DNA from 2 places in the Clostridium sp. B9 genome. Region 1 is predicted to be linked to the other one. Evidence: predicted binding sites of a transcription regulator. Region 1 holds the regulator's gene; the other holds the start of a gene.

What was found. The regulator NrdR, encoded in region 1, represses ribonucleotide reductase genes. The targets are predictions, from matches to a motif close to CACNANATNTNGTG.
Region 2: a site for NrdR is predicted at 14,472-14,485, ahead of ACQZHJ_RS16970 (anaerobic ribonucleoside triphosphate reductase). Genes of this name have one in related genera too.

The regions. Positions count from the first base shown of each region.
Region 1 covers NZ_JBNWKA010000003.1:2,833,400-2,849,358, reverse strand. Annotated here, with positions in the region: gene ACQZHJ_RS12535 (cell division FtsA domain-containing protein) at 1-915, shown strand, start outside; gene ftsZ (cell division protein FtsZ) at 929-2,068, shown strand; gene spoIIGA (sigma-E processing peptidase SpoIIGA) at 2,379-3,185, shown strand; gene sigE (RNA polymerase sporulation sigma factor SigE) at 3,199-3,906, shown strand; gene sigG (RNA polymerase sporulation sigma factor SigG) at 3,981-4,754, shown strand; gene ACQZHJ_RS12510 (YlmC/YmxH family sporulation protein) at 4,952-5,224, shown strand; gene nrdR (transcriptional regulator NrdR) at 5,286-5,735, shown strand; gene pgeF (peptidoglycan editing factor PgeF) at 5,899-6,603, shown strand; gene pnpS (two-component system histidine kinase PnpS) at 6,622-8,337, shown strand; gene ACQZHJ_RS12490 (DUF512 domain-containing protein) at 8,701-10,038, shown strand; gene der (ribosome biogenesis GTPase Der) at 10,041-11,357, shown strand; gene ACQZHJ_RS12480 (NAD(P)H-dependent glycerol-3-phosphate dehydrogenase) at 11,362-12,357, shown strand; gene spoIVA (stage IV sporulation protein A) at 12,685-14,163, shown strand; gene ACQZHJ_RS12470 (N-acetylmuramoyl-L-alanine amidase) at 14,300-14,947, shown strand; gene ACQZHJ_RS12465 (asparaginase) at 15,213-15,959, shown strand, end outside.
Region 2 covers NZ_JBNWKA010000003.1:3,735,800-3,751,758, forward strand. Annotated here, with positions in the region: gene ACQZHJ_RS16915 (DUF3426 domain-containing protein) at 1-357, opposite strand, end outside; gene ACQZHJ_RS16920 (histidine phosphatase family protein) at 492-1,130, opposite strand; gene ACQZHJ_RS16925 (leucyl aminopeptidase) at 1,199-2,677, opposite strand; gene ACQZHJ_RS16930 (YcxB family protein) at 2,860-3,411, opposite strand; gene nrdG (anaerobic ribonucleoside-triphosphate reductase activating protein) at 3,553-4,062, opposite strand; gene ACQZHJ_RS16940 (HD domain-containing protein) at 4,172-4,780, shown strand; gene ACQZHJ_RS16945 (MATE family efflux transporter) at 4,855-6,213, opposite strand; gene ACQZHJ_RS16950 (isocitrate/isopropylmalate dehydrogenase family protein) at 6,639-7,634, opposite strand; gene ACQZHJ_RS16955 (aconitate hydratase) at 7,653-9,572, opposite strand; gene nifV (homocitrate synthase) at 9,731-10,876, opposite strand; gene add (adenosine deaminase) at 11,060-12,052, opposite strand; purine riboswitch at 12,139-12,238, opposite strand; gene ACQZHJ_RS16970 (anaerobic ribonucleoside triphosphate reductase) at 12,337-14,454, opposite strand; gene ACQZHJ_RS16975 (DUF3048 domain-containing protein) at 14,715-15,782, shown strand; gene ACQZHJ_RS16980 (DegV family protein) at 15,931-15,959, shown strand, end outside.

The sequences.
Region 1 (15,959 bases):
GCTTATATAGAAGGAAGAACTTTAAAAGTAGATGATGATGAATGTGTAGCAGATAGTACTATTAATTCATTTTATACAGAAGAAGTTGGATTTATTGAAAATCCAATAGGAATGAAAACAGAAAGAATAGAGATAAATGAAAATTTAATAGTGGCTTCAAGAGAACAAATAAGCATATTAAATAAAATAGTTTTAAGTGCTGGATATGAGGTAATTGGAACTGTTGGTTTAGGATACGGATTTAAAAATATATTTTTAAATGAAAAAACAGAAACAAGCAATGTTGTTATAATAGATGTTGGAGCAGAGGAAACACAAATATTTAGTTATAAAGGAAATGTTCTTAAGAATATGGAGTATATACCACTTGGTGGAAGAAATATAACTAAGGACTTAGCTATATGCCTTTCAATATCTGAGGAAGAAGCTGAAAGATTAAAATTGCAATATTCTTCAAAATATTATAGTATTAGAAAGGATTATAATAATATTTCCTTTGAAGAACACATATTAGATACCTATTTAATTCACGACATAATAGATGCAAGGTTAAGTGAAATGTTAGATATTGTTAATAATAAATTATCAGAAAATGATATTTTAAGTACTACAGATATGATAATATTAACTGGTGATGGAATTAGTTATTATGAGCATATTAGAGAGAGATTAGAATACATAAGTGATAAAGAGGTAAAGATTTTTACTAAAAAACAATTTTTATTTGATAATTCTTCGATAATTAATGCAATTGGTATTGTTAAAGAGGTATATGATAGGTTAAAATTAATATGTGATGAAGCGTTACTTTCAGGGAAAAAAGTGATTGTTGATAAAGAAACTAAATTTGAAAATAAAAGTGTAAAAAAGAGAGGGCTTTCAAAAATAATAGCATTCTTAGAGGAGCTTTTCTAAAGGAGGAATTGGTTTGTTAGATTTTGATGTAGATATACAGTCATTTACTAATATTAAGGTAATTGGATGCGGAGGCGGAGGCGGAAACGCTGTTAATAGAATGATTCAAGAAGGACTAAGAGATGTTGAATTCATAGCTATAAACACAGATAAGCAAGCATTAACATTATCTCACGCACAAAATAAAATACAAATAGGTGATAAACTTACTAAGGGATTAGGAGCAGGTGCTAATCCAGAAATAGGTAAGAAAGCTGCCGAGGAAAGCAGAGATGAGATAACTGAGGCTATAAGTGGTGCTGATATGGTATTCATAACTGCTGGTATGGGTGGTGGAACTGGTACAGGTGCTGCACCAGTAGTTGCTGAAATAGCAAAATCAATGGGAATATTAACTGTAGGTATAGTAACTAAACCTTTCCCATTTGAAGGAAGAAGAAGAATGACTCATGCTGAAATGGGTATAGCTAACTTAAAAGAAAAGGTAGATACTTTAGTTACAATACCAAATGAAAGACTTCTATCAATGGTTGATAAGAAAACAACATTATTAGAGTCATTTAAGAAAGCCGATGATGTATTAAGACAAGGTGTACAAGGTATATCAGATCTTATAACTAACCCTGGTTTAATAAACTTAGACTTTGCAGACGTTAGAGCTGTAATGTTAGATAAAGGTTTAGCTCATATGGGTGTTGGATATGGTAAGGGAGAAAGCAGAGCACAAGATGCTGCTAGAGAAGCTATCTCATCTCCATTATTAGAAACATCAATAGTTGGAGCTACTGGAGTTCTATTAAACGTAACAGGAGATTCAGAGCTTGGATTATTAGAAATAAATGAAGCAGCTGAAATTGTTCAAGAAGCAGCTGACCCAGATGCTAACATAATATTCGGTACTGTTATAGATGAAAATCTGAAAGATGAAATTAGAATAACAGTTATTGCTACTGGATTTGAAAAAGAGCGTCAAAGAATGGGAATGTCTTCACAAGGAACAGTTACAAGAGAGTCTCAAGTACAACAAGAAGTTGTTACTGAAAGAGCTCAAGAAACTGTTGCACAACAAGAAGTTGCATCAACTTCAGAACAAGAGAATAGATATAATGATGATTTAGAAATACCTATGTTCTTAAGAAGAGGAAGAAGATAATATTTTTAAATAAAAAACACTTCTAGTAATTATACTAGAAGTGTTTTTATTTTATTCCAGTTAAATATGGAAATTATTATTTAATAATATGTTCGAAACTTTAAGAAAATATGAAATTATATTTAATGGATATATTTTTATTACAAGAATAGACAAATGGAAAATAATTATAATGTTAAAAAACAAATATATACTAAATTATTGTAGAAAAATGTTGAAAAAGAGTGAAAGAAAATATGCATAATTCATATATAATGACAAAATTTTAGAAAAAGAAAGATTATAATTATAACTAGGGAGTGAGTTATTTATGACTGTGTATATAGATATTGTCATATTAGAAAATTTTTTAATTAATTTTTTTCTACTATATTTAACTTTGCAGACCTTAAAGGAAAGGATAATTTACAAGAGAATAATACTAGCAGCTTTCTTAGGTGCAATATACACTTTATTAGTGTTCGTTCCGAATCTAAATATACTAACATCGTTGCCTTTTAAACTGCTTTTTTCTTTAGGTATGATTTCCATTATCTTGGAAAAAAGAGATATTAAGTCAATAATTAAAAGTTTTATATCATTTTTAGTAATAACTTTTGCTTTTTCAGGAGTTTGTCTTATGTTTGCTTTAGCTGAAAATGAATATGATATTTTAGACTCTTTTATAATAAGTGATTATTCAACAAAGGCAGTTATATTTTCATTGATTATAAGCTATGTGCTTGTAAGTGGAGTTATGAATTATTTCAAAAATAGAGCAATAATAAATAATTTTATATATGATTTAGATGTTTGTATTGATTCAGAAGTTATAAGTCTAAGAGGTTTTTTAGATACAGGAAATGGATTGGTTGAACCAGCTACTGCGCTTCCTGTAATAATAGCAGAACGGGATAAATTTAAGGGGATAAACATTAAGGGGAAAAATCAATTTAAGATACCGTATAAGGTGGTTGATGGAAATTCAGGGTATATGAATGGGATTAAGATTGATAATATAAAGCTTTCTAATTTTAAGGGAGAAATAATGACTAGAGATGTTATATTATGCTTTTGTGATAACAAATTAAGTCAAGAAGGAGATTATGAAGCTTTATTGTCTAGAGGAATTATATAGGGGTGATTAGGTTATGTTAAATATAAGACTTTTACTTAATAAGTTATTTACTAAGTTAGATATTACAGTAGAACCAATATATTATGTTGGTGGAAACGATGTTCTTCCAGCTCCACTTAGCAAGGATGAAGAGGAGGAGCTTGTTAATAAGTTAGGAGAAAATGATGAAGCTATTAGAAGTATCCTTATAGAAAGAAATTTAAGGCTAGTAGTTTATATTGCTAGAAAATTTGAAAATACTGGCGTTGGAGTAGAGGATTTAATTTCAGTTGGGACAATAGGACTTATAAAAGCTGTTAATACGTTTAATCCAGAAAAGAAAATAAAGCTTGCTACTTATGCGTCAAGATGTATAGAAAATGAAATACTTATGTATTTGAGAAGAAATAGTAAGGTTAAAGCAGAAATATCTTTTTATGAGCCTTTAAATATAGATTGGGATGGAAATGAGTTGTTGCTATCTGATATTCTTGGTACAGATGATGATATTGTTTACAATATGATAGAGGATGAAGTGGATAAACAACTTTTATTTACTGCAATGAAAAATTTATCAAATAGAGAAAAAGAAATTGTTGAGTTAAGATTTGGATTACATGGTTATAAAGAAAAAACTCAAAAAGAAGTAGCTGATATGCTAGGTATATCACAATCGTATATATCAAGATTAGAAAAAAAGATAATAAAAAGGTTAAAGAAAGAAATTAACAAAATGGTTTAAAGGTATAAAATTAACCTCTACAGGTAATAATTAAAATGCGGAAGGGAATTACTTCGAAGGGGTTGATTTCAATTATGATGATAAATAAAGTAGAGATATGTGGAGTCAATACAGCTAAATTACCAGTTTTAAAAGAAAAAGAGATGAAAGAATTATTACTGCAGATGCAAGGTGGAGACAATAGTGCGAGAGAAAAATTCATAAAGGGGAATCTGCGACTTGTACTTAGTGTTATCCAAAGATTCAATAATAGAGGCGAAAATGTAGATGATTTATTTCAAGTTGGTTGTATAGGACTTATGAAATCTATAGATAACTTTGATTTATCACAAAATGTTAAATTTTCAACTTATGCTGTACCCATGATAATAGGAGAAATAAGAAGATATTTAAGAGACAATAATACAATTAGAGTTAGTAGATCTTTAAGAGATATAGCTTATAGGGCTCTATTGGTTAGAGATAAACTAGTAAATGAAAATAATAAGGAACCTACAGTATCTCAAATAGCAAAAGAACTTAAAATTCCAAGAGAAGATGTTGTTTTTGCATTGGATGCTATACAGGATCCAGTATCTTTATTTGAACCTATATATCATGATGGTGGAGATGCTATATATGTTATGGATCAAATTAGTGATTCGAAAAACCAAGATGATAGTTGGCTTGAAAACATAGCTATAAAAGAGGCTATGAAAAAGTTGAATGATAGAGAAAAGCTAATTCTTAATCTAAGATTTTTTAATGGAAGAACTCAGATGGAAGTGGCTGATGAGATAGGAATATCCCAGGCTCAAGTTTCAAGGTTAGAAAAAATAGCATTAAAGCACATGAGAAAATATGTATAGAGCTCTTTTGAGCTCTATTTTTTTGAGCATATTAAAAAATATATAACAATTATATAATTTAGTTTATATAATTTAATACAAGGTAATTGCATAAATATTTGTTATGTTATTTTAGAAAAAAGCTTTCTTCTATTAATAAATAAGAAAATAAAACATATAAATTAATTATAAGATATGTTTTGGGAGGAGAGTAATTTATGGAAGAAAGTTTGTTTTCACTTAATAATTTAAGATCTATGGAAGTTATTGATATAACTGAAGGAAAGAGGCTAGGGCTTATTTCAGATGTGAAGATTGATTGTGATGATAATAGGATATTATCTATAATAATACCGGGAGAAAAAACATCTTTTTTTAGTAAATCAGAAGATATAGAAATTGACTGGTCTGATGTTTATAAAGTTGGTATTGATGTTATATTAATTGACTCAAAGGGGAAAAATATACTAGATGTTCAAAAATATATATAGAAATTGGCTTGAAAAGAAGGTATAATGGTATTACAACTTAGAGAAAGGCGTGGAATTTAAAATGAGATGTCCTTACTGTTCTTATGAGGAAAGTAAAGTTGTGGATTCAAGATCTGCAGAAGATTATAATGCGATTAGAAGAAGAAGAGAGTGCTTAAAATGCTCTAAGAGATACACAACTTATGAAAAAGTAGAAGATATACCAATACTTGTTATAAAAAAAGATTTAAGCAGAGAAAGTTTCAATAAAGAGAAGATAATAAGTGGACTTATTAAGGCATGCCAAAAAAGACCTGTATCAAGAGCTCAAATTGAAGAAATTGCTGCTGATATAGAGCGAAACATAAGTAATAAAATGATGGTTGAAATAAAGTCTGATTACATAGGTGAGATGGTAATGGAAAGACTTAAATCTATTGATGAAGTTGCATATGTAAGATTTGCATCTGTATATAGACAATTTAAGGATATTAATACTTTTATGGAAGAAATAAAAAGTTTAATGAAGTAATTTATGAGCTATCTTAAAGGATTTCCTTTAGGGTAGCTTTTGTTATATGTAATAATATTTAACTAGAATTTAATTTAATAAAGAATTGAAATATGGTAATATGAAAAATAAATATAGTTTTTAGAAATGATTAATGAGATATATAAATATAAGAGGTGATAGTATGAATAGAGAAGTTATAAATGAAAAAGAATTTATTTCATATGAAGATGGAAATATAAAGGTTAAATTTTCTACAGCTTACAATAGTGTTAATTATAAAAAAGAAGATGAAGATGGAAAGAAAAATCTTGACGATTTAAAAGAGTTGTTTGATTTAGAAAAGGTTGTTTATGTAAATCAAATACATAGTAGTGATTTTATTGATGCTACTGGTGAAGATTTTAAAGGGGATAGAGATTGTGATGCTATAGTAACTAAGGATAAAAATACATTAGTTGGAGTTTTTACAGCAGATTGTGTTCCTGTAATTGCCTATGATAAAGAAAAAGAAGTCATAGCAGCTATTCATAGTGGATGGAAAGGTACTTTTAATAAAATAGTTAGAAAAACTTGTGAGTATATGAAAGAAGCTTATGGATGTAATGATATTAAAGTTATAATAGGACCTCATGTTAGAGAATGTTGTTATGAAGTTAGTGTTGAACTTGCAGATAAATTTAGAGAGGAATTTGGCACTAAAGTTTGTAATGGAAGAATGCTTAATTTAGAAAAATGTGTTGAGATTCAATTAGACGGAATAGTTAAAGATGAGAATATAACTTCAGTTAATTTATGTACTTGTTGTGAGAAGAAAGTAAAACTTCATAGCTACAGAATTAATCAGGAGAAGGCAGGAAGATTATTCTCTTCAGTTTTTATAAAATAATTTAAGGATGGAAATCAAATGAAGAAAAGAATTATTATATTTACAACATTGATAATAACCTTTTTCTTATCTATAATGACGGCTTTATATTTAGTAATATCAAATCATAAATATTTAGAAGAAACTAAAAGTGTTTTAAATGAATATAATAAGGTTATTGCTGTTTTATTAGAAAATGATAGAGGGAATATAAAAAGTGAATTGCAAAAAATAGAATTAAGTAGTGATATGAAAAATATAAGAATAACTTATATAGATAAAGAAGGTAATATAATATTTGACACTCATAAAAAACTAAAGCAAGAAGAAGAAAGTTATCTTCAAAGACAAGAAATTAAAGAAGCTTTATCAAATGGATCAGGAAGTAGTGTTAGATATAGTGATGATTTGCACAAAAATATGATATATAGTGCATTGAAGCTTAAAGATGGTTCAATAATAAGAACGTCTATCGCTGTTGAAAATACTAAGCTATTGGATGGATCTAATACTAAGTATTTAGCTGTGGGGATTATAGTAGCATTAGTTATAGCATTAGTTTTAACTGTGAAAATAACTAATATAATTTTAAATCCATTAAAAGAGCTAGAAGAATTAACAGCTACAATAGCTAATGGAGATTTTCACAAGAGAGTAGTAATAAACTCTAAGGATGATGAAATTGAAAGCTTAGGAAAAAGTTTTAATCATATGGCTGAACAATTAGAAATAACTATAGAACAATTTAAAGATAAGCAAAATGGTCTTGAAGCGATATTAAAGAGTATGGATAGTGGAGTAATTGCTTTTGATAGAGATATGAATATTTTAATGATAAACCCTTATGCTAAAAAAATATTTGGAATAAGTGGAGAGATTGTTGGGGACAAGCTTTTAGATTATATAACTGATAAAAAAATATTAAAAGCATTCTTTAATTCAACTGATAAGGTTGAAATAGAAGTTAATTATAATAATGACCCTAAGATTTTAAAGATAAGAACTGCAAGTATAATAAATGAACCAGAAATAATAGGAACAGTTGTGGTTATTCAAGATATAACTGATATAAGAAAATTAGAAAATATGAGAAGTCAGTTTGTTGCTAATATTTCTCATGAACTTAAAACTCCACTTACATCAATAAAAGGCTTTGCGGAAACATTGAGATATGTTGATGATGAAGAAACTAGGAATAAATTTTTAAGTATAATTGATGAAGAATCAGATAGACTTGCAAGGCTTTTAGAGGATATTTTATCACTTTATGAAATAGAACAAAAAAGAACTACAGAGCTAAAAGAATTTAATGTTGATAGAGAAATAGAAAAAGTTAATATGCTTTTAACTGAACAAGCAAAGAAAAAAGGGGTAGAAATATTCCTAGAGACTAATAGCGGTTGCACATTATTAGGTGATAAAGATAAATTCAAACAAATGCTTTTAAATATAATTAGTAATGCTGTTAAGTATACAGAAAAAGGTGGCAAGGTAAAAGTTAAGAGTTACACTAAAGATATGAATTTAGTTATGGAAGTTCAGGATAATGGGATTGGAATAAGTGAAGAGGATTTACCAAGAATATTTGAAAGATTTTATAGAGTAGATAAAGCTAGAAGTAGAGAAAGCGGAGGCACTGGTTTAGGACTTGCTATAGTTAAACATATAGTTAAGCTTTTCGAAGGGGATATAATTGTAACTAGTGAATTAGAAGTTGGAACTAAGTTTGTAATAACTATACCTATAAATTTTTAGTAGAAACTAAATGTATAGATTAAAATAAATTTATTTTATGGTGTTAACACTTTAAAATAAAAGTATTTATCTTGAAGTCTAAATTAGTAGATAGTTTTTAATTATTATAGTAGAATATACTTATAATTAAGATTAAAAGAAAAAAAGTAATCTTCTAAATATATTTGGAGGATTACTTTTTGACGTTAAGGTATTGTTGTTGTTTAGATAAATGATAAAAAGTCAATAATTAAAAAGATTCCTAAAGTAATTAGTTAAAAAATATACAAAATCTTATTATAGCAACATAATTCTAATTAAGTTGACTACGTTATTTAATTAAGGTAATATAACATAGATAGTACTAAAATAGGAGTGAAGCATATGAAGAGTAGAATTGCTGAAGTCTTACCAGGTGGAATTGGTGAGGAACTAGGCTTTGAAAAGGGAGATATACTATTAAGCATAAACGGTACTAAAGTTGAAGACATACTTGATTATAGATTTTTATTAGCAGACGAATATATTGAAGTGGAAATATTAAAACCAAATAAAGAAATTTGGGAGTTTGAAATAGAAAAAGATTATGGTGAAGATTTAGGAGTAGAGTTTGAAGAAGCTATCCTAGATAAGGCAAAAAGTTGTACCAACAAATGCATATTTTGCTTCATTGATCAATTACCAAAAGGAATGAGAAAAACTCTATACTTTAAAGATGATGACTCAAGACTTTCATTCTTACAAGGTAACTTTGTTACTTTAACAAATATGAAAGATGAAGATATAGACAGAATCATAAAGTATAGAATAAGCCCAATAAATGTATCTGTTCATACAACAAATCCAGATTTAAGAAAGAAGATTCTTAATAATAGATTTGCAGGAAATGTATATGAAAGATTACAAAGGTTAGCTGAAGCAGGAATAACAGTAAATGCTCAAATAGTTGTTATGCCTGGGATAAATAATGGGGATGAATTAGAGAGAACTATTAAGGATCTTTATAAATTACGTCCTTCAGTAGAGAATGTAGCTGCAGTTCCAATAGGAATCACTAAGTTCAGAGAAGGATTAGCTGAACTAGAAATATATAACAAGGAAACAGCTAAAGAAGAAATTGATAGAGTAAGAGTTCTTCAAGAGCAATTCATAAAAGAAACTGGAAGTCCATTTATTAGACTATCAGATGAATTTTATGTTATGGCTGAAGAGGAAGTTCCAAATGATGAGTTTTATGGTGGATATGAGCAATTAGAAGATGGGGTTGGAATGATAAGACTTCTAAGAGACACTATGGAATATGATATAAAAGAAAAGTTAACTAAAAAGGGAAAAGGTAAGTTTACTCTTATAACTGGAACATCAGCTTTTAAAGAATTAGATAAGGTGTGTACAGATATAAGAGAAGCAAATAATAGTATAGATATAAAATGTCAAGCTATATTAAATGACTTTTTTGGTCATACAATAACAGTAGCTGGACTTTTAACAGGCCAAGATGTTATTAATCAGCTTAAAGATACAATTGATAGCGATTATTTAATTATGGCAGATAACATGTTTAGAAAAGGCTATGAGCCAGGAGACACAAGTGTCAGAATAATGTTAGATGATTTGACAGCAAAGGATATTGAAGAACAATTAGGAGTTAAGGTTATAGTTTGTAACTATACAGGGGAAGACCTAATAGACTTAATAAATGAACACTGTGAGGAGGAATAAGAATGAGTAAACCAATAGTTGCTATGGTTGGAAGACCGAACGTAGGTAAATCGACTCTTTTCAATAAATTAGCAGGAAAAAGAATTTCAATAGTACAAGATACACCAGGTGTTACAAGAGACAGAGTGTATGCAGAATCAGAATGGTTAAATAGAAAATTCACAATGATAGATACAGGTGGAATTGAGCCAGCAAGTAGTGATATCATTGTTAAACAAATGAGAAGACAAGCGCAAATAGCTATAGAGATGGCAGATGTAATAGTATTTGTTGTTGATGGTAAAGAAGGAATGACAGCTGCTGACCAAGAAGTTGCACAAATGCTTAGAAAAAGCAAGAAGCCAGTTGTTTTAGTTGTTAATAAAATAGATAGATTAGCTTTAGAAGAAAATAGTTATGAGTTCTATAATCTAGGAATTGGAGATCCTGTAACTATATCAGCATCTCAAGGTCTTGGATTAGGAGATATGCTAGATGAAGTAGTTAAGTACTTTAATGATCCTTCAGAAGAAGAAGAAGATGATGAGTATATAAGAATAGCTATGATTGGAAAACCTAATGTTGGTAAATCATCACTTATAAATAGATTATTAGGTGAAGAGAGAGTTATCGTAAGTAATGTTCCAGGAACAACTAGAGACTCAATAGATAGTTATTTAGAAACAGAAGAGGGCAAGTTCATACTTGTTGATACTGCCGGTTTAAGAAGAAAAAGCAAGGTTAAAGAAGAAATAGAAAGATATAGTGTAATCAGAACTTACGCCGCTGTAGAAAAGGCTGATGTAGCTATACTTGTAATAGATGCTGAGCAAGGAATAACTGAGCAAGATGAGAAAATAATAGGATACGCTCATGAAATGAACAAAGCTATTATGGTTATTGTGAATAAATGGGATTTAATTGAGAAAGATGATAAAACTTTACTTAATTACCAAAAAGATTTACAACAAAAACTTAAATTTATGCCATATGCTAAATACTTATTCATATCAGCATTAACAGGACAAAGAGTACATAAAATATTATCAACAGCTAAGTACTGTTATGATAACTACTCAAAGAGAGTATCAACAGGATTATTAAATGATGTTATAAGTAGAGCGGTTCTAATGAAAGAGCCACCTATAGTTGCATTAAAAAGATTAAAAATATACTATGCAACACAGGTTGCTACAAAACCGCCTAAATTTGTATTCTTTGTAAATGATCCTAACTTATTACATTTCTCATATGGTAGATATTTAGAAAATCAATTAAGAGAAAGTTTTGATTTTGATGGTACAGGAATAGAAATAGAATATAGAGCTAGAAAGGAGTAATTTTATGAGTAAAGTGACTTTTATAGGAGCAGGTAGTTTTGGAACTTCTTTAGGAATATTATTGGGGAATAAAGGAGTTACGGTATCTCTTTGGGATAGAGATGAAAATGTAATACATGATATTAACGTAAATAGAAAAAATGATAGATATATTAAAGATCTAGTTATTCCTAAAAATGTCACTGCTTATAAAGACTTAGATGAAGCTTTAAGTGGGGCAGAATATGTAGTTCTTGCAGTTCCTTCTCACGTTATAAGAACTGTTTGTAAAACATTAAAAGGAAAAATCAGCGATGATGTAATTTTAATTAATATTGCAAAAGGAATAGAGGAAGGGACTAACCTAAGATTATCTCAGGTTATAAATCAAGAATTACCAAATAACAGAGTAGTAGTTTTATCAGGACCAAGTCATGCTGAAGAAGTTTCAAAAGGAATACCTACAACTTTAGTTGCAAGTTCAGAGTGTATGAAATGTGCAGAGAAAGTTCAAGACTTATTTATGGATAAAAACTTCAGAATATATACAAATGATGATATCGTTGGTGTAGAAGTTGGAGGCGCTGTTAAAAACATCATAGCTTTAGCTGCTGGTGTTTGTGATGGAATAGGGTATGGTGATAACTCAAAAGCTGCCTTAATGACTAGAGGTATGGCTGAGATAGCTAGAATAGGAATTAAGATGGGTGGAAGAGCTGAAACTTTCTTTGGCCTTACAGGTATGGGAGACTTAATAGTTACTTGTACAAGTATGCACTCAAGAAATAGAAGAGCTGGAATACTTATTGGACAAGGAAAAACTGCTGAGGAAGCTACAAAAGAAGTAGGTATGGTTGTTGAAGGTATAAAAGCCTGCAAAGCTTTCTATGAATTAAAAGAAAAAGAAGGCGTAAGAATGCCTATAACTGATATAGCTTATAAAGTTTTATTCGAAGGAGTAAATGCAGAAGAAGCTGTTGTTTTCCTTATGGATAGAGATAAGAAAAAAGAAGAAATATAAGTAAGTACGCTTAGAAGAGATAGAGTTTAATCTATCTCTTCTTTTTTATATTATTATTTAGTTACATAATTAAAGGTTGGATTTTAGATAAGTATTTATAATAAATAAAATAAATATATAAGTATTAAAAATAAATAGCATTTAAATTGCTGCTTTCGAATAAATAATATTAATACATAATATTAGAATAATAAAATCTTGTATAAAAAGAAAATATAGAAAAATATTAATGGGAATTAAAGTTAAAATATATTTTTCTAAACAGTATACTTTTTTCAGATTTCTAATATATATATAGTGTTAATAATATTTATAGGAGGTTGTATCTTGGAAGATTTCAATATATACAAAGATATAGCAGAGAGAACTCAAGGAGACATTTATGTTGGAGTTGTAGGACCAGTTAGAACTGGAAAATCTACATTTATAAAAAGATTTATGGACCTTATGGTTATACCTAAAATTGAGAATAGCTACAAAAAAGAAAGGGCTAAGGACGAACTTCCTCAAAGTGGTTCAGGAAAAACTATTCACACTACTGAACCAAAATTCGTTCCAAATGAAGCAGTTGAAATTTCACTTGATGATGGAATTAAATTTAATGTAAGAATGGTTGATTGTGTAGGTTATATTGTAAAAGGTGCTTATGGGTACTTTGATGAAGGAGAATCTAAAAAAGTTCATACACCTTGGTTTGACTATGAGATTCCTTTTGAGGATGCCGCTGAAATAGGTACTAGAAAAGTAATAACAGATCATTCAACTATAGGTTTAGTAATTACTACAGATGGTAGTATTACAGGGATAGATAGAGATGATTACTTAGAGGCTGAAGAAAGAGTTATAGCTGAATTAAAATCAATAGATAAGCCATTCATAATTGTACTTAATTCATTAGAACCAAGAAGTGAGGAAACTCAAGATCTAAAGCAAGAACTAGAAATAAGATATGGAGTTCCTGTTCAGATAATGGATGTTGCAAATATGAATGAAAGTGACATAAACGGTTTATTTACAAGAGTACTTAAAGAGTTTCCTATTAAGGAAATTAATATAGACATGCCTGAATGGATAGAAAAGTTAGAACCATCTCACTGGTTAAAGGCTAATTTCATAAACATAGTTAAGGACATGTGTAAAAACATATCAAAAATTAGAGACGTTAAGGATCTACTTAGTACTTATGGGGAAGAAGATTTCTTAGGAATGGCTGATATAAATGAGATGAATCTAGGAGATGGTACTGTTAGGGTTAAAATGTCTCCTAAGAACGGAATATTCTATAAGATAATTAGTGAAATGTGCAATGAGGAATTAAATAACGAAAGTGATTTAATTTCTTTAATAAAAGACCTTCATAAAGCTAAGGTTGAATATGATAAAGTTGCGGATGCTATAAATGATGTTAAAGAGACGGGTTATGGACTTGTTGCTCCTCAATTATCAGAAATGAAGTTCGAAAAGCCAGATATTGATAAGCAAGGTTCTAAGTATGTCGTTAAGCTTAAAGCTAGTGCTCCAAGCTTACATTTAATCAAGGCGGATATACAAACAGAGATTTGTCCAATTATGGGGACAGAAAAAGAGACTCAAGAAGTATTTAAAACATTACTTGAGCAATTTGAAAGTGATCCAGAAAAATTATGGCAAAGTAATATGTTTGGTAAGTCTTTAGAAACTTTAGTTCAAGAAGGATTAAGAAGTAAGCTTTATAAGATGCCAGATGATATTCAAACTAAGATACAGAAAACTCTTCAAAGAATTATAAATGAGGGTGAGGGGAACTTAATCTGTATTATATTCTAAATATAAATAATTTAAACAAGCATAGAAATTACTTCTATGCTTGTTTATTTTTTATAAATATTTTTTTTGTAAGTTAATTTTATTCTCAATAAAACATAAGTTAATTATAGAGAATGATTAAAAACGAGGTGATTTTATGTCTAGGTGGTTACTTGATCCAGGTCATGGTGGAACTAATCTAGGGGTAGCTTATGATGATAATGTTGAAAAAGATGACAACTTAAAAATAGCCTTAAAAGTTGGTCAAATCTTAAAAAATTATGGTGAAGATGTGTTTTTTACTAGGGTTGATGATTCAGAACTTAGTCTTAAAGAAAGAATAGCAATAGGGAATAGTACAGAGTTTGATTATTTTATATCATTCCATAGAAATAGTTTTTCTCCTGAGAGTAATAAGGGAGTAGAGATATTTTATTATAAAGGAACTCCTACGGTAAGAAGATTTTGTGAATCATTAAAGTTTGAACTTGAAAATATATTTGATTATAGAGGAACAAATCAAGCTGAATTATCTTTGTTAAAAAAGATAAATGCTAATGGGGTTCTTATAGAACTTGGGTTTATAGATAGTAGTTCTGATAATCAAATATTTAATAATAGGATAGATGAAATTTCAGGAGCTATATGTAGGGCGTGTTTAAAAGAGGTTGGCAAAGTTAATGAAGATAAGCTTATATGGAGAGTTTGTATAGGAGAGTTTGAAGGATATGAGGAAGCAGAAAAATTAATGAAAGAAGTTAAAAATTTAGGATATAATGCTTGTGTAATACCTCTTAATGAATAATAGTTTGCTTGAAAATCTTTAATTATAGTGATAATAATTAAAGATTTTCTTTTTGTAAATTTTGGAATAAAATATATATTTAACTTTAGGAATAAATTGAGTGTAGTTATTGAATAGTGATTTGGGGCTTAAAGAGTTAAAAGTTAGCTGTATATATTTTAGTAATGATAAATATCCAATCATTGAAGAAAATAAGTAAATTAAGTATAATAGGCAATAGGACGAATGATGTTAAATAAGAAATAAAATAGATTCGGAGGTACCTATGAAGAAGATAGCTGTAATTTTTAATGGTGGAACAATATCAATGAAGGTTGATGATAGAATAAAGGCGGCAGTTCCAAGTTTAACGGGTGAAGAAATAATGGCTATGGTAACAGGAATAGAAAGTTTTGCTACTATAGAGTCACATAGTTTCTCATCTTTACCAAGTCCGCATATTACTCCAGAAATAATGCTAGAGTTATCAAAGTTTATAAATGCATTAATAGATAGAGACGATATAGACGGAGTAGTTGTAACTCATGGTACAGATACTTTAGAAGAGACATCTTACTTTGTAAATTTAACTACTAAGACAAGCAAACCTATAGTTTTCACTGGAGCCATGAGAAGTGGTTCAGAATTAGGATATGATGGGCCAGCTAATTTAGCAGCAGCAATATGTACTGCGGCATCAGATGAAGCTAGAAATAGAGGTGTATTAGTTTGTTTTAATGGAGAACTAAATAGTGCATCAGAAGTTACTAAAGCAAATTCTATGGCTTTAAATGCATTTAGAACACCAAACTTTGGACCTATAGGAATAGTAGATAACAATAGAGTAATATTTGATAGAAGAGTTCCACAAGAGGATTTTATACCTTTAGAGGTTATTGATAAGAAAGTTGCAATAATAAAATGTGCAGCTGGAATTGATGGCGATTTTATATATCACTGTATAGAAAAAGGATATGATGGGATAGTATTAGAAGCGTTAGGAAGAGGGAATGTTCCACCAACTATGGTAGAG
Region 2 (15,959 bases), 900 kb from region 1:
ATCATTAGCTATTTTTAGTTCTGTAGCTTTTTTTAAATCTTCAGGTATGAAAACACTTTTTATTTCTTTATCATTTTTATCTTCTAAAGTAAATTCTATTCTACTGCAAGCTTTATCATCATTAGTATTATTTTTCATAATGTATTTAACTACTAATAATTCTTTTCCTTGTTCAGCTTTAAGATTATCTATTGATTCTAATCTTTCAGTTCCTGTTACCTTCAATGTTAAATCTCCTACATTTATCTCTTGATTCATATTATAGACCTTATCATCATTTGATGAAGAACATCCAGCAAATAAAACTGAAGTAAATATTGCTATAACTAATATTATTCCAACTCTCAATTTCTTCATAGTAACCACCTCATATTTTTAAATTTTAATGAATTAATTAACTTATTATTCATATTTCTCTTGTTTATTTTACTCTCAGTTTATTAAAAATAAAAGGGGGTATCAAAAAAAATTCTAGATACTCCCTCTAATCTTTAAACGCCTTTACCTAAAACTACCTCTTCTTTGTAGTGAGAAGTATCTGCATTCATGATTATATTAAATTCTTCATCATTAAAATCTATCTCTGTTAAGCTAGTTTGCTTTAAAAATGGTGGGTTCCAAACTCCCTTTACTCCATGACCTTGAAGCTCAGCCATAAAACTTTTAATAGTTATTGTATGCGAAACTATTAATATAGTTTTATCTTTATTTTCTCTTACCAATTTCATTATAACATTATAAGCTCTATCAACTAATTCATAAAAACTTTCTGCTCCATTTGGTGGATTGAAGGCCTCAGTATTCTCCCAGAAATTAAGCATATTATGCTTGTCTATCTTTTCAACATCACACTTTCTTAGACCTTCCCATTCACCAAGTTCAAGTTCTCTTAAATCATGTTCATCTAATATTTCTATATCTCTTTCACCTTTTATAAGCTCTGCTGTATGTCTGGCTCTATATAGTGGACTAGAGTATATTCTATCTATATGCTTATCTCTTAACCTCTCTCCTAGCCACTTAGCTTGTTCAACACCAAGAGGAGTAAGATTTGAATCTTTACATCCTTGCATCTTTCCTGCTACGTTCCATTCAGTTTCCCCATGTCTTACTATATAAACCTTCGTCATAATATCTCCCTCGTCATAAATAATATAAAAAAAGTAGGAAAAGCTTTCCTCTTCCTACTTATATTATACTATTTACATCTTCTATTTGCTAATTCATATAGTGTTCTAACGCCTGCTCCTGTTCCTCCAACTGGACAATAAGCACCCTTTTTCTCAGCAAATGCAGGACCTGCTATATCTAAGTGTAACCATGGTTTATTTTGAACAAATTCACCAATGAATAAACCAGCTGTAATTGTTCCAGCATATTTTCCACCTATATTCTTTAAGTCTGCTATACTTGATTTTATAAGTTCATTATATTCTTCAAAACTTGGTAATTGCCATACTTTTTCTCCAGTTACCTTTGTAGCTTCTTGTAGCTCATTATAAAACTCATCATTATTAGTTACAACTGCAGTAACATCATCACCTAAAGCTACTAAGGCTGCACCTGTTAATGTAGCTACATCTATAACTTCACTAGCTTTTTCTTTTTCTATAGCATAAGTTACAGCATCTATTAAAGTAAGTCTTCCTTCAGCATCTGTATTTAATATCTCTATAGTTTTTCCTGCCATAGATCCTATAATATCACCAGGCTTATAAGCATGACCTGATATCATATTTTCACAAGCAGCTACTATAGCTATTACATTTATTTTTAGATTTCTCTTAGCTATGGCACTTATTGCTCCTATAACAGCAGCAGCTCCACCCATATCTGATTTCATTGTTACCATTCCATTAGTAGGCTTTATTGAATATCCACCTGAATCGTAAGTTAATCCCTTTCCTACTAAAGCTAATCTTTGGTCCATATTATCTTTATCACCAAAGTATCTCATAACTATAAGTCTTGGTAAATTATCTGAACCCATTCCTACTGATAAGAATGCTTCCATCTTTAACTCTTCTATTCTCTTTTCATCAAAAACTTCAACTTCAAATCCATACTCTTTGCTAGCTTCTTCAACTTTTTCAGCTAAAGTTTTTGGATACATTATATTTGACGGTTCATTAACTAAATCTCTAGCTAAACAAGTTGTTTCTGCAAGTAAAGTTGCTTCCTCTACAGCCTTTTTAGCTAACTCTATCTCTTCTTCTTTAATATTATGTCCACCAATATGTACACAAACATTAGCCTCTTCTTTTTTATCACTCTTATATTTGTCAAAAGTATATGATGCTAAGGCCATACCTTCAACGATTGCCTGAATTGAATCTTCTAAAGAAAGTTTTCCAGCATCAAATCTTATAAATATGGAATCACTTTTTAACCTCTTTATTTCAGCTACAACTTTACCAAAAGCTTTTCTAAGCTTTTCTTTAGTTAAATCTTCTGATTTTCCAAGTCCTAATAATATTAAGTCTTGAATATCATCTCCAACCATTCTATTTGTGCTAAATATCTCTCCGTAAGCGCCTTTAAATTGACCTTTTTTATTTAGTATATCTATCTTACTCTGTACCTCTTCATTAGGTATTTTTGTTTCATCTTCAAAATATGGTACTAAGATAGCACTTGTATCTGTGCATTTTAATTTTTTAACCTCAAAACTATACATATATTTCCCACCTCTTTTAAAATTTTATAATTAATATATCATACCTCAGTTTAGTATTCTATTTATATTTTATCTAAAAAAAATTATAAAATTATGATACTCTAAATTTTTTCAAAAGTACGTAACCTAAGTCACCAATTATGAATTTAATAAAAAAAGACTTAACTTTTTTAGTTAAGTCTTTATGCTAATCCAATAATAGATAGAATACGTTCTTTAACGTTATTTCTATCACTACTTATTTTATTTAAAAAAGATAATCTGTGAGCCTTGTTTTCAAAAGCTTCCTTTGGTATTGATAAATAATCAATAGAAGATATATAAATATATACATTCTCTTTAAAAGAAAATACCTCTCTAATTATTTTCCAAGGATACATCCTTCCGGCAACGCCATTGTTATATTCCACTCTTAGCCCATCACTCATAATTTCTATTTTGCATTTACCAAACATATTCTTTTGTTCTAAAAATTCAACATTATTTTGTATGTCATCTTCCATTGTTTTCTTATTTTTTCTATTGCAGATAACAGAGAAAATAATCCAAAATAACAATGTTACAAAATAAAAAGAATTATTAAGATTTTCACTAGCTTTAATGAACACCATAGTCATTATAAATACAAATACGGCCCCAAGAAGCTCAATTAAAATCCAAAATAGAAATTCTCTACTTGTAAAATCCCTACGACACCTTATAAACTCATCTTTGTCCAGTATAAATTCTAACATACTTTTGCTCCCTACTCCCCTTTAAGCACTTAAAGTCGCTACCTTCCAATATTTATATATTTATAATTTTACCATAGCTTTTAATATTAAACTATTATAAAGAAATTACATTTCAAGCTTTTAACAGAATCTTAATTTACTTTAAAATTCTAACTGTACAACCATTCCTTCTTCTAGACTTTTTTTAACATCAATTATTCTTTGATTAGTTGACCCCCTGAATCTTAAACCATCTTGTTTATTATTTATTTCAAACTTTCCATCAACTAAAACATCTATGTTTTCTAAGTATTCTTTCCACTTATTTTCCTCATTTGCATTTTCTAATAAGTACTCAAATCTATATCCTGTATAGCTCCAAACATTAAGACCTAACTTTTTTGATTCTTTAGCTAAATATAGAAACTTGACTGACTGCTCTAATGGATCTCCACCACTAAAAGTTACTCCATCAATAAATGGATTTTCTGATAAGTCTTTTATAAGCAAGTCCATATCCATTTCCTCACCACCCATAAAATCATGAGTATCTGGATTAAAACACCCTCTACAATTATGATTGCATCCTTGTGCAAAGAAAACTCTTCTTATTCCTGGTCCATTAACTAAACTCTCATACGCTATTCCTGATAATCTAATACTTTTATTCACAAGTAAATCCTCCCTTAATTTATATATGTATATTTTTTCTTATCTATGTTTAAAAAGTTGTACATGTGTTAATCCTCTAAATAAGTATTTAATTTAGGGGGTACATAACATGAACAAAAAAGAATTATTTTTAGAAATCCAAAATCACTTATTAAATGATAATAAACCATCAAGATTTTTAAATCAATTAAAAAATGAGGATAGATTTAAAAATTCTCCTTTTAATATTTTTAATCAACTTAACGAAGAAAACAAATCTAATTATTCTAATCCTTGGACTCATACATTAAATGTTGTTGATATTGCATCAAAATACAAACATTTATCTAATAACTCTACAGCTTTTATGTGGGCAGCATTTTTTCATGATATAGGAAAGGTAAGAACTCTAAACCCAATTCATGATAGAATAGGTGGAGAAATAACTAGAAGAATATTAAGAGATTGTAGTGAAGATGAGATTCTAAATGAATATATAATAGCTCTTGTTAAGCATCATTCAGCTCCTATTTTCGTTTTAAACAGAATATCCTACAGCATAATAGATTTAATAAATACTACTGATATTCATGATGTTGCACTACTTTCATTATGTAATAAGATTGGAGACTTTCCTTCTGAAGAAAATAATATAGAAAGAATACTTTTAGATAGTAATAAATTTCTTCAAGTTATGTCATCTAAAACTTGTGTAACATTTAAAGATATAATAATTTAGATAGCTGAACTCTTTTATATTCATAAAATAAAAGGTTATACTAATTTGTTTTTTATTAGTATAACCTTTTTTTATTAAACAGGTATTAAATTTTCTTCGTTTTTTTCTTCAACCTCTATTCCACTTATAACATTCTTTATCCACTTACCAGATTTAAGCCTTCCAAGCTCAAATATTAACTTTAAAAATTCCTCTGTACATATTAAGAAGTAAACACTATATACAGGAAGTGAGAATACTGTTGATCCTAAAAATGCCATAGGAACTGCATAAAGCCATATGGTTCCTGATTGTACTAGCATTGAATAAGTTGTATCTCCACCACCCCTGAAGACCCCAACTATCATAACCATATTAAAGGCTCTTATAGTAAAGAATAGTCCTATTACTCTTAAAACTTTTAGAGTATCTAGGTAAGTTGAATCACTCACATTAAACGGCATAAGTACAAGTGGTGCAGTAATCCATATTAAAACTCCTAAAATAAATCCAACAATAACTGATATAGCTGCTATACTCTTAGCATACTCTCTTGCAGTATCTTCTTCATCTGATCCAATTTTATTTCCAATCATTATAGATGAAGCAGTAGCTAAACCAATTAAAAACACCATAAACATATTATTAAGAGTAGTTGCTATTTGCATACTAGCTACGGCATTTGTTCCTATCATAGCATAGGCTATAGAATATGCAGTCATTCCTAAAGACCACACTAATTCATTAACTATTACTGACCAAGAAGTTTTAAAATAAGTTTTTACAAAAGGTAAATCAAATGACATTAACTCTTTTACTTTTGCTGCTACTTTATTCTTACTTAAATAAACAAAGACAACTATAACTATCATCTCTATAAATCTAGCAATAGTAGTAGCTAAAGCTGCTCCTGCAACTCCCATTTCAGCAAAACCTAAATTTCCAAATATGAATACCCAGTTTAAACATGCATTAACAAGTACTCCTATAAGACTTGCGTACATAGGAACAGAAGGTTGTTCTGTACTTCTAAGTGCTGATGAATAAGCTTGTGTAAAATTAGTAAAAATACAGCTTATAGCGACTATCTGTAAATATCTTGCTCCAAGTTCAATTACTTTTGGGTCATTAGATAAAATCTCCATTATTTCATTAGATAAAAATCCCGACCCTAACGCAAATACTGTTGAAACAATAAAACCTATAGATATATCAAGACCTAAAACCTTTTTAATATTTTTTAGGTCCTTCTTTCCCCAAAACTGAGACATAAAAACACTAGCTCCAGCATTTATCCCTAAAATGCATAATGTAAAAATAAATATATATTGATTAGCTAATCCAACAGAAGCAATTGCTTCTTCTCCAAGCTTACCTACCATTAAATTATCAACTAAATTTAATGATGAAGTTATAAAACTTTGTATTGTTATAGGAACAGCCATCATTATCATTGTAGATAAAAATTCTTTATTCTTTAAAGCTTTAAACAAAATCATTTCCCCCTTATTTCAAAATATACATAAAAAAATAGAAGCAAATGGGTAGTGCTCAGCCGCCCATCTGCTTCTAAAATCTTATTAATTGTCTAATAAATAATTAATAAAGTCAATATTTTAAGATTAATCTTTACACTAACTTAAAATATACATAAAAAAACTTTTACTACTTATTAATTTTTTAGTTGAATTTATCCTCATTTTTATTGTACAATATACATCTCACTGTAATTTTCAGTGAAAGTACACCAAAATTACTAACAATAATACGTTCAAAAAAATTATCCACAGAATATTTTTTTGAAAATTATCCACAGTTGTTAAAATAAAAAATAATCCACAGGCCTTTATGTTTTGTTCACCTGTGGATTATTTTTGTTTTATATGATATTTCTTATAATTTCATCCCCAAATTCTTTAGTCGAAGAGGTTCCACCTAAATCTTGAGTTAAAATTTCTCCATTTTCAAAAATTTTTACTAAAGCTGATTCTATTTTATCTGCACTTTCATATTTTCCAAGATGTCTAAGCATCATTATTGCAGATTGAATTAGAGCGGTAGGATTAGCAATATTTTTTCCTGCTATCTGAGGAGCACTTCCATGAACAGCTTCAAAAACTGCATATTTTTCACCAATATTTGCTCCTGGAACTAGACCTAACCCTCCAATAAGTCCTGCACATAAATCTGATAAAATATCTCCATAAAGATTTGGCATAACTAAAACATCATATTTTTCTGGATTAATAACTAAGTTCATAGCCGCTGCATCAACTATTAAATCATCATAATTAACTCCACATTTCTCACACTCTTCTCTAAATATTTTTAGGAAAAGTCCATCTGTTAACTTCATTATATTTGCTTTATGAACACCAGTTACCTTATTTCTCTTATTGTTTTTTGCATAATCACAAGCATAATTAACTATTCTTTCGCAAGCACTTTTAGTTATAATCTTTATACTTTCAGCTCCATATTCTCCAAGCTTATGCTCTATACCAGCATATAAATCCTCAGTATTTTCTCTTACTATAACCAAATCAACATTTTCATATCTAGATTTTATTCCTTTAAAACTTTTAACAGGCCTAACATTTGCATATAAATTTAGCTCCTGTCTTAAAGTTACATTTACACTTTTAAATCCATATCCAATAGGAGTTGTTATTGGGCCTTTTATAGCTACCTTATTTCTTTTTATTGATTCTATAACTTCCTTAGGAAGAACTTCTCCCGAAACTTCTATTTGTCCTTCACCAGCTTGAACTTCTTCCCACTGAATATCAGCACCACTTGCTTCAACAACCTTTTTCATTACCTCAACTATCTCTGGTCCAATTCCATCTCCAGGTATTAAAGTTACTCTACTCATAAACTCTCCTCCTAAAAATTATTTATTTCTCTTATGGTAATTTATTTTTCCACCAGCTCTTATCATTTCTTTTTCTTCATATGATAAGTTTATTTCCACAGAAAAATAGTTATTTTTAGTTATATTCTTAATATTTAAAACTCCACAATCTAATCCCTCAAAAATATTTTCTATTTTAAGTTCATCTAGAGAACCTATATTTTCATAATCATCTTTATTTAAAAATTCCATAGGGATAATTCCACTATTTATTAAATTAGCTTTATGAATTCTAGCAAACGACTTTGCAACAACACCTTTTATTCCTAGATATAATGGCGCTAAAGCAGCATGCTCTCTACTAGAACCCTGTCCATAATTTTCTCCTCCAATTATTAATCCCCCATTATTATCCTTAGCTCTATTTGGAAAATCTTCATCTACAGTATTAAAACAATAGTTAGCTAAGTATGGAATATTACTTCTAAAAGGAAGTAGTTTTGAATTTGAAGGCATTATATGATCAGTTGTAATATTATCCCCAACCTTTAACAATACTTTTCCACAATACTCTTCTTTTAGCTCAATATTTAGTGGAAAACTTTTTATATTTGGTCCCTTAATAATTTCTTCCTCTTTTGAACAGTTTGGTGAAATTATCATACTGTCATCTATTATAAAATCATAATCTTCTTTTAAGTCTAAATCTACTTCTAATTCTCTAGGATCAGTTAAAACTCCTTTTAAAGCTGAAACTGCTGCTACTTCTGGACTGACTAAGTAAACATTAGCTGATAAGGTTCCACTTCTTCCATAGAAATTTCTATTGAATGTTCTTAATGAAACTTCATCAGTGCCTGGTGATTGTCCCATTCCAATACAAGGACCACATGAATTTTCTAAAATTCTTGCTCCTGAGCTTATGATATCTCCTAAAGCCCCATTTCTAGAAAGCATCTCCATAACTTGTCTTGAACCTGGAGCAATAACTAAACTTACATCCTTATGAACCTTTTTTCCCTTTAGAATTTTGGCTACTTTCATTAAATCCTCATAAGAAGAGTTCGTACAGCTTCCTATAGCAACCTGATCTACCTTTATATTTTCTAATTCTTTTATCTTTTTAACATTATCAGGACTATGAGGCATTGCAACCACTGGCTCTAACTCATTTAAATCTATTGTTATCTCCTCATCATAAATAGCATCCTCATCTGGTCCTAGCTCTAAATAATCCACTTCTCTTCCTTGCTTTCTTAAGAACTCAAGAGTATTTTCATCACTAGGAAATATAGATGTTGTAGCTCCAAGCTCTGCTCCCATATTTGTTATAGTAGCTCTTTGTGGAACTGAAAGACTTTTTATTCCTTCTCCACTATATTCATAAACTTTACCTACGCCACCTTTTACAGTTTCTCTCCTCAGCACTTCTAAAATAATGTCTTTAGCTGAAACCATATTTTTAAGTTCTCCAACTAAATTAACCTTACAAACCTTTGGAACCACTATCTTATAAGGACTTCCTGCCATAGCTAGAGCAACATCAAGCCCACCTGCTCCAATAGCTATCATTCCACATCCACCTGCTGTTGGAGTATGACTATCTGAACCTATTAAAGTGTCCCCAGGACAAGAAAATCTCTCTAAAAATACCTGATGACAAATTCCATTACCAGGCTTTGAAAAATGTACTCCATATCTATTAGCAACAGTCTTTATATATTTATGGTCATCAGCATTTTCAAATCCTTGTTGAAGCATGTTATGATCTACAAAAGCAACACTTCGCTTTGTTTTTACTTTCTCTATATTTAAAGCTTCAAGTTGTAAATATGCCATAGTTCCAGTAGAATCTTGTGTTAATGTCTGATCTATTTTTATTCCAATAAACTCGCCTTGTTTTAACTCTCCCTCAACAAGATGATTTCTTAATATCTTATAAACTAAATTTTCACCCAAATTAAGTCCCCCTCTTTATTTATTGCTTACTAAAATTTTTCATTAATATCTATTAAACATTGTAATTTCTAAAGCTTTTAAAAATTTTATTGTTAAATTAAAAAAGTAAATTTTTATTAATGCCCCACTTTTTTATTAATAAAATTCCTTTTTTTTATTTATTTAATACAGTAATCCTTATAAAGCTGAACTATTTCCTTATCAAAAAGACTTCTTTTTAGCATTACAGAAAGCTCTCTAACCTTTTCTAAAAGACATGTAGCCTCTCCTTCTTTTAATGCTATTCCATACTCTCTAAACTTATTTACTAAAGCTGCCTTTCCCGAATGTTTTCCTATTACAATCTGCCTTTGTAAACCAACTTCACTAGGGTTAAAAGCTTCATATGTTTCTGGGTTCTTTAAAGCTCCATCAGCATGTATTCCTGATTCATGGCTAAACATATTATCTCCAACAATAGCTTTCCATGCTGGCAATTGCCTTCCTGATGCCTTTGAAACATACTCAGATAAGTCCTTAAACATTTCAGTCTTAACTCCTATATCATATCCATGAACATATTTAAGACCCATTAAAACCTCTTCTAAAGCTGCATTTCCAGCCCTCTCACCAAGTCCATTTACTGTAACACCAATATGATTAGCACCACCTAAAACTCCTGCTATAGCATTTGCTGTAGCCATTCCAAAGTCATTATGAGTGTGCATCTCTATATCCATCCAAGTATTCTTTTTAATCATTTCTATTTTTTCTCTTATTTTAAATGGATTCATAACTCCCACAGTATCACAATATCTAAACCTATCTGCCCCAGCATTTTTAGCTTCTAATATGAACTTGCATAAAAATTCATCGTCAGCTCTTGAAGCATCTTCTCCATTTACTGATACATAAAGTCCATTCTGCTTTGCAAATTCAACAGACTTAACCATATTTTCTATAACCCATTCTCTAGAACTCTTAAGCTTATGCTTTATGTGTATATCTGATACTGAAATTGATATTGCAACAGCATCTACGCCACAATCTATAGACTCTGCAATATCATTTTTATTAGCTCTATTCCAAGCCATTATGCTAATCTTAAGATTCTTCTTACAAATTTCTTTAATAGCTATTTTTTCATCCCCACCCATAGTAGGAATTCCAACTTCAAGTTGATCTACGCCCAAATCACTAAGCATTTTAGCAATAGTAACCTTCTCATGATTAGCAAAAACTACCCCAGCTGTTTGCTCTCCATCTCTTAAAGTAGTATCAACAATATAAATTTTTTCTCCAGTTTCTTTATTTATAACTGCCAAATTAAGCTCCCCTTTCATTTTTAAGAAGTATATTATCATAGCAAATACCATTTTTCTATATACTCTCATAATAAAAATATTTATATGTTTAAACTAAAAAAAGGATGACTATTTAAAGTCATCCTTTTTAATATTATCTATTGAAATATATATTTCGACCAAAACAAATTATTTTTATTAAGATTAAATCGCTAATTTAAGAGTTTCTTTAACTTCCTCTGTACAGAATGCAGCATCAACACTATTTAAATATATTTTTTTATAATCTTCAAAGCTTATATGGAAAGCTTCATTTACATTACTAAACTCTTCAGTAAGTGTTATATTTGAAACTGTTCTGTTATCTGTGCTTAAATTAACTTTTATATCATCCTTATGATATTTGTAAATAGGGTGCTCAACATATTCTTTAACTCCCTTAGTATCTATATTACTCTTAGGACACATTTCTAATGTCACACCTTTATCCTTAACTAAGTTATAAGCTTCTTCATCATTGAAAATAAATAATCCATGACCTATTCTCTCAGCACCTAAAAGTTCTATAGCATCTTTAACATTTTTTCCATATCCAGTTTCTCCAGCATGTATTGTTACTCTAAAACCAGCTTCTCTAGCTACTCTCATAACTTCCTCATATGGTTTGACAAAGTCTTTCAGTTCACAACCAGCTAAGTCTATAGCCACAACACCTTTACCTATAAACTTCTTACCAGCCTCTATAACTTCATAAACACTATCAACTGAATGATGTCTTAAGCATGATAAAATTACATTTCCTTTTATATCATATATTTCCTCAGCCCTTCTAATTCCTTTTATTACACTTTCTATTACTTCTTCTTGAGTCATACCTTGCTCTAAATGAAATAGTGGTGCAAATCTTATTTCTATATATTTTACATTCTCCTTATTAGCATCTTCCATTAATTCAAAAGCTACTCTCTCTAAATTCTCTGACTTTTGTAGTATGCTAACAGGCAAGTCAAATCTTCTTAAATATTCATCTAATGAAGAGCAGTTCTCAGGAATAACCAGTAATTCTTTAACCTTATCATAATCATAGCTTTCTAACTTTATTCCTTCTTTTTTAGCTAGTTCAATAGCAGTTTCCACTCTTAAAGAACCATCTAAATGGCAGTGTAATTCTATCTTTGGTAAGTTTAATAAATTCATTATACTTCCTCCCTAAAATGCATTGGTTTATATAAAGTCTAAAAATATTCAAAAAAAAAATTCTTGATTACGAAGAAAGCATAAAAATTAAATGATGCTTCCTTCGTAATCAAGAATTACTGGTTCTTGGTAGAAACCCCCAAACCATATTATTGGGGTTATACGAAGCCTTTTATTTTTGTTTTCTATTGTACCATATAAAAATTTTAAGTCAATAATCTTTTTTGTAAAAAAGAGACATATCAAATTATTGATATGTCTCTTATAAGTTTAATTATATTCTATTATACGCAATGATAAGCTTTTTTATTACCTTCTAAGTGAGAACGTCTATCCTCTCTCTCATGGTATTTTCCTGGACCAAATCTTTCATCAAGACTTAAATATCCAGTAACTCTTGATATACCTTGAATATCTTGGCTTCCACAATTATTACACTTACACTCATTATTATGAAGGTAAGTTCCACAATCTTTACAATATCTTATATGGAAGTTAATTCCTAAGTAGCTTATATTAGTTTGCTTATAAGCATAATTTAATATCTTCATTATTGCTTCAGCATTTGGACAATCATCAACTTCTAAGTAACTTATATGTCCACCATTACATAAATTATGATATGGTGCCTCAACATCTATCTTATGCTTAATTGAAGTTGCATAGTAAACTGGAACATGGAAACTATTTGTGTAGTAATCTTTATCAGTTACTCCTTTTATTAAGCCAAATGCCTTTTGGTCTTGCTTTATGAATTTACCTGATAATCCTTCTGCCGGTGTAGCATAACAGCTCCAGTTTAAGCTAGTTTCTTCACATAATCTGTCACAGTATTCTCTCATATGACCTATTATCTTTAATCCTAATTCTCTTGAAGCATCATCTTCACCATGATGTTTACCAGTTAAAGCTATTAATGTTTCTGCAAGTCCTATAAATCCAATTCCCCAAGTTCCTTGCTTTAATATTGGTTCTATTGAATCATCTGGTCCTAAATTTTCTGCACCCTTCATTAGTCCTTGACCAGCTACAAAAGGTAAGTCTTTAACTTTTAAGTTCTTAAGAACTCCATATCTATGCATTAAAGATTCTTTTGAAACTCTTAATCTATCATCTAATAATTCAAAGAATTTATTAATATCATTTTTAGCTAATATACCAAGTCTAGGTAAGTTTATAGTTGTAGGAGCTATATTGCCTCTACCTTTACATCCTGGCTCTCCATTAACGTTTTTCATAAGATAAGTTCTACATCCCATTGTTGCTGGCATGTATCCTCTATCATAATATTCTTTATTAAAATCCGCATCTATGTTCATGAAGGTTGGGTTCATTCTTTTTGCTGCTACTCTACATGCTAATTCATATAAATAGAAGTATTTGTCTTGAGGCTCTCTGTTAACCCCTTCTTTTACTCTAAATATGATGTTAGGGAATATTGGCTGCTCACCTTTTCCTAATCCTTTTTCATATTCCTCTAAGAATACTTCACAAACTAAAGCTGCGTCTGCATTGTTTGGTATTCCTAAGTTTAATGAACTAAATGGAACCTGTGATCCAGCTCTTGAATGCATTGTATTTAAGTTATATACAACACCTTGCATAGCTTGATGAACTCTTTCTCTTAACTTATTTTCTACAAGCTCATCTAACTTTTCGCCTTCTAATCCTAATCCGATATATTCTTCTCTAATTTCTTGTCTTGTAGGATCTACAAAAACACTCATATCATTATCAAAGTCTGGATGTGATTGGCCACCAAACATATCATTTTGAGTTGATTGTAATAATATACATGATAACTCAGCTGCTGTTTCTATTCTTCTTGGTGCATTTATTGTTCCGTATCCTGTATTAAATCCACTTTGTAATAATTCACCTGTAGGTATGTGTAAACAGTTAGTAGTTAAGTTATAACTATCTAAATCATGATAATACACATCTCCATTTTCATGTGCTCTTGATAACTCCTTAGGCATAGTTGCTAAATTGAACCATTTATTAGATTCTGAAGCTATTCTTAATAATTTTGATGAGAAGTTATTTCCTACGTTAGCATTATCTCTATCTGTCTCTACACCGATCTTACTTATAGCTTTCATTAAGTCTGACTTAATTTCTCTAACTTTAGTTCTTTCTGTTCTATATGCCTTATAAGCTGTTGCTATTTGATTAAATCCATTATCCTTTAAAGCTTTTTCAACTAATACCTGAATTTCTTCAACCGTTACTTTTGTCTTACCTGACATTTCTATATAGTTAATTACTTTTTGTATAGTATCTAAAACTTGACTTTCTCTTATTGTAACGCCAACTTCATTGGCTGCTCTCTTTATTGCATTAGCGATTTTATCCGCATTAAATCTTGATTCTCTACCGTCCCTTTTCACAACATGTAGCATTAATACTTCCTCCACTCCACTATATATTGTACTCGGATTATTATACTCCACTATTAATAGTTATGCTAATTTTTAAAAATCCTTATAGTCAAAAAAGACCTTATTATCTCCGTTTTTTCTCTTTTTTCTTAGCCTATGTTCAATTTCTCTTCAGTTGACATTAAGAAAAATATATAAATTACTTCTCCATATGATGAATAAAATTCCATATAATGTCACATAATAATCAATATGTATTTTAATACACAGGAGGATTTTAAATGAAAAAATTAATAATCATTTCTTTACAATTAGTAATGAGTTTGTTAGTTGGATTATTCATAGGTAACATAATAATGCCTTTGAAAGCACCTGAAAAAGTAGATACCTTAAAAAAAATAGACTCTATAGACTTAACAAAAGCTGAATCTATTGAAACCACATCTAATCATATAGATGAAGATTTAAAAACTTTTAGTCCATATACAGGCCAAATTTTAGAAGCAGAAGCAATTGAGAATATTCCATTTATGTGTATAGTAGAGAACTCAAAAGATGCTAGACCTCAAAGTGGTCTTTCAGAAGCAGATATAATATATGAAACTATGGCTGAGGGAGGTATCCCTAGATTCTTAGCAGTATTTTATGAAAACTCACCTAAGGTTATAGGTCCTGTTAGAAGTGTACGCCCATATTTCATAGACCTATCTAGAGAACATGAACTTCCTTTTGCTCATTGTGGTGGAAGTGCTGAGGCTTTAGCCACAATATCTAGCGATGATTCTTTAAATAGTATAAATGAAATTTCAACTGGTGCGCCCTTTTGGAGAGACAATGCTAGAAAAGCTCCTCACAACTTATACACATCTGCAGAAAATGTGAGAAACTTTATAATCAGTAATAATTATCAATATTCAAAAGAAAGTCATTTTGATTTTTTAGATAATGCTTTATTAGATTCAAACAACTATGCATCAAATCTAAGTATGGATTTAAGCAACTATTATAAAACTTCATATAAATACATAAATGGATTCTATGAAAAGTATATGGATGGAAAACTTGCTACAGATAAAAACACAGGAGAAGCATTAAAATTTAAAAATATAGTAGTTCAAATTACTGATATGTCTCTTCAATCAGATAATACACATATAGATATAGATTTAGTTGGTGAAGGTCCTGGATATATATTAACCAATGGAAAGATAGAAAAAATTAATTGGAGCAAAGACAATGTGAATAGTAAAACTAAATTATTAACTGAAGATGGAGCACCTTTAAAACTATCTAGAGGTAATACTATATGGCATATTGTAGATAAAAACTCCAATCTAAACTTCAATTAAGTTCATAAGTAAACCGTTTTCTTGAAAAACAATCTGTTTTAATATTTTATTAACAGATTGTTTTCTCTTTATACCATTATCAGTATTGATAATGCTATCACTATTGATATATAATTCAATTAAAGATAATTGATTGGAGGCAGATGAATTGCAAAAAATCGCTATATTAACAGACAG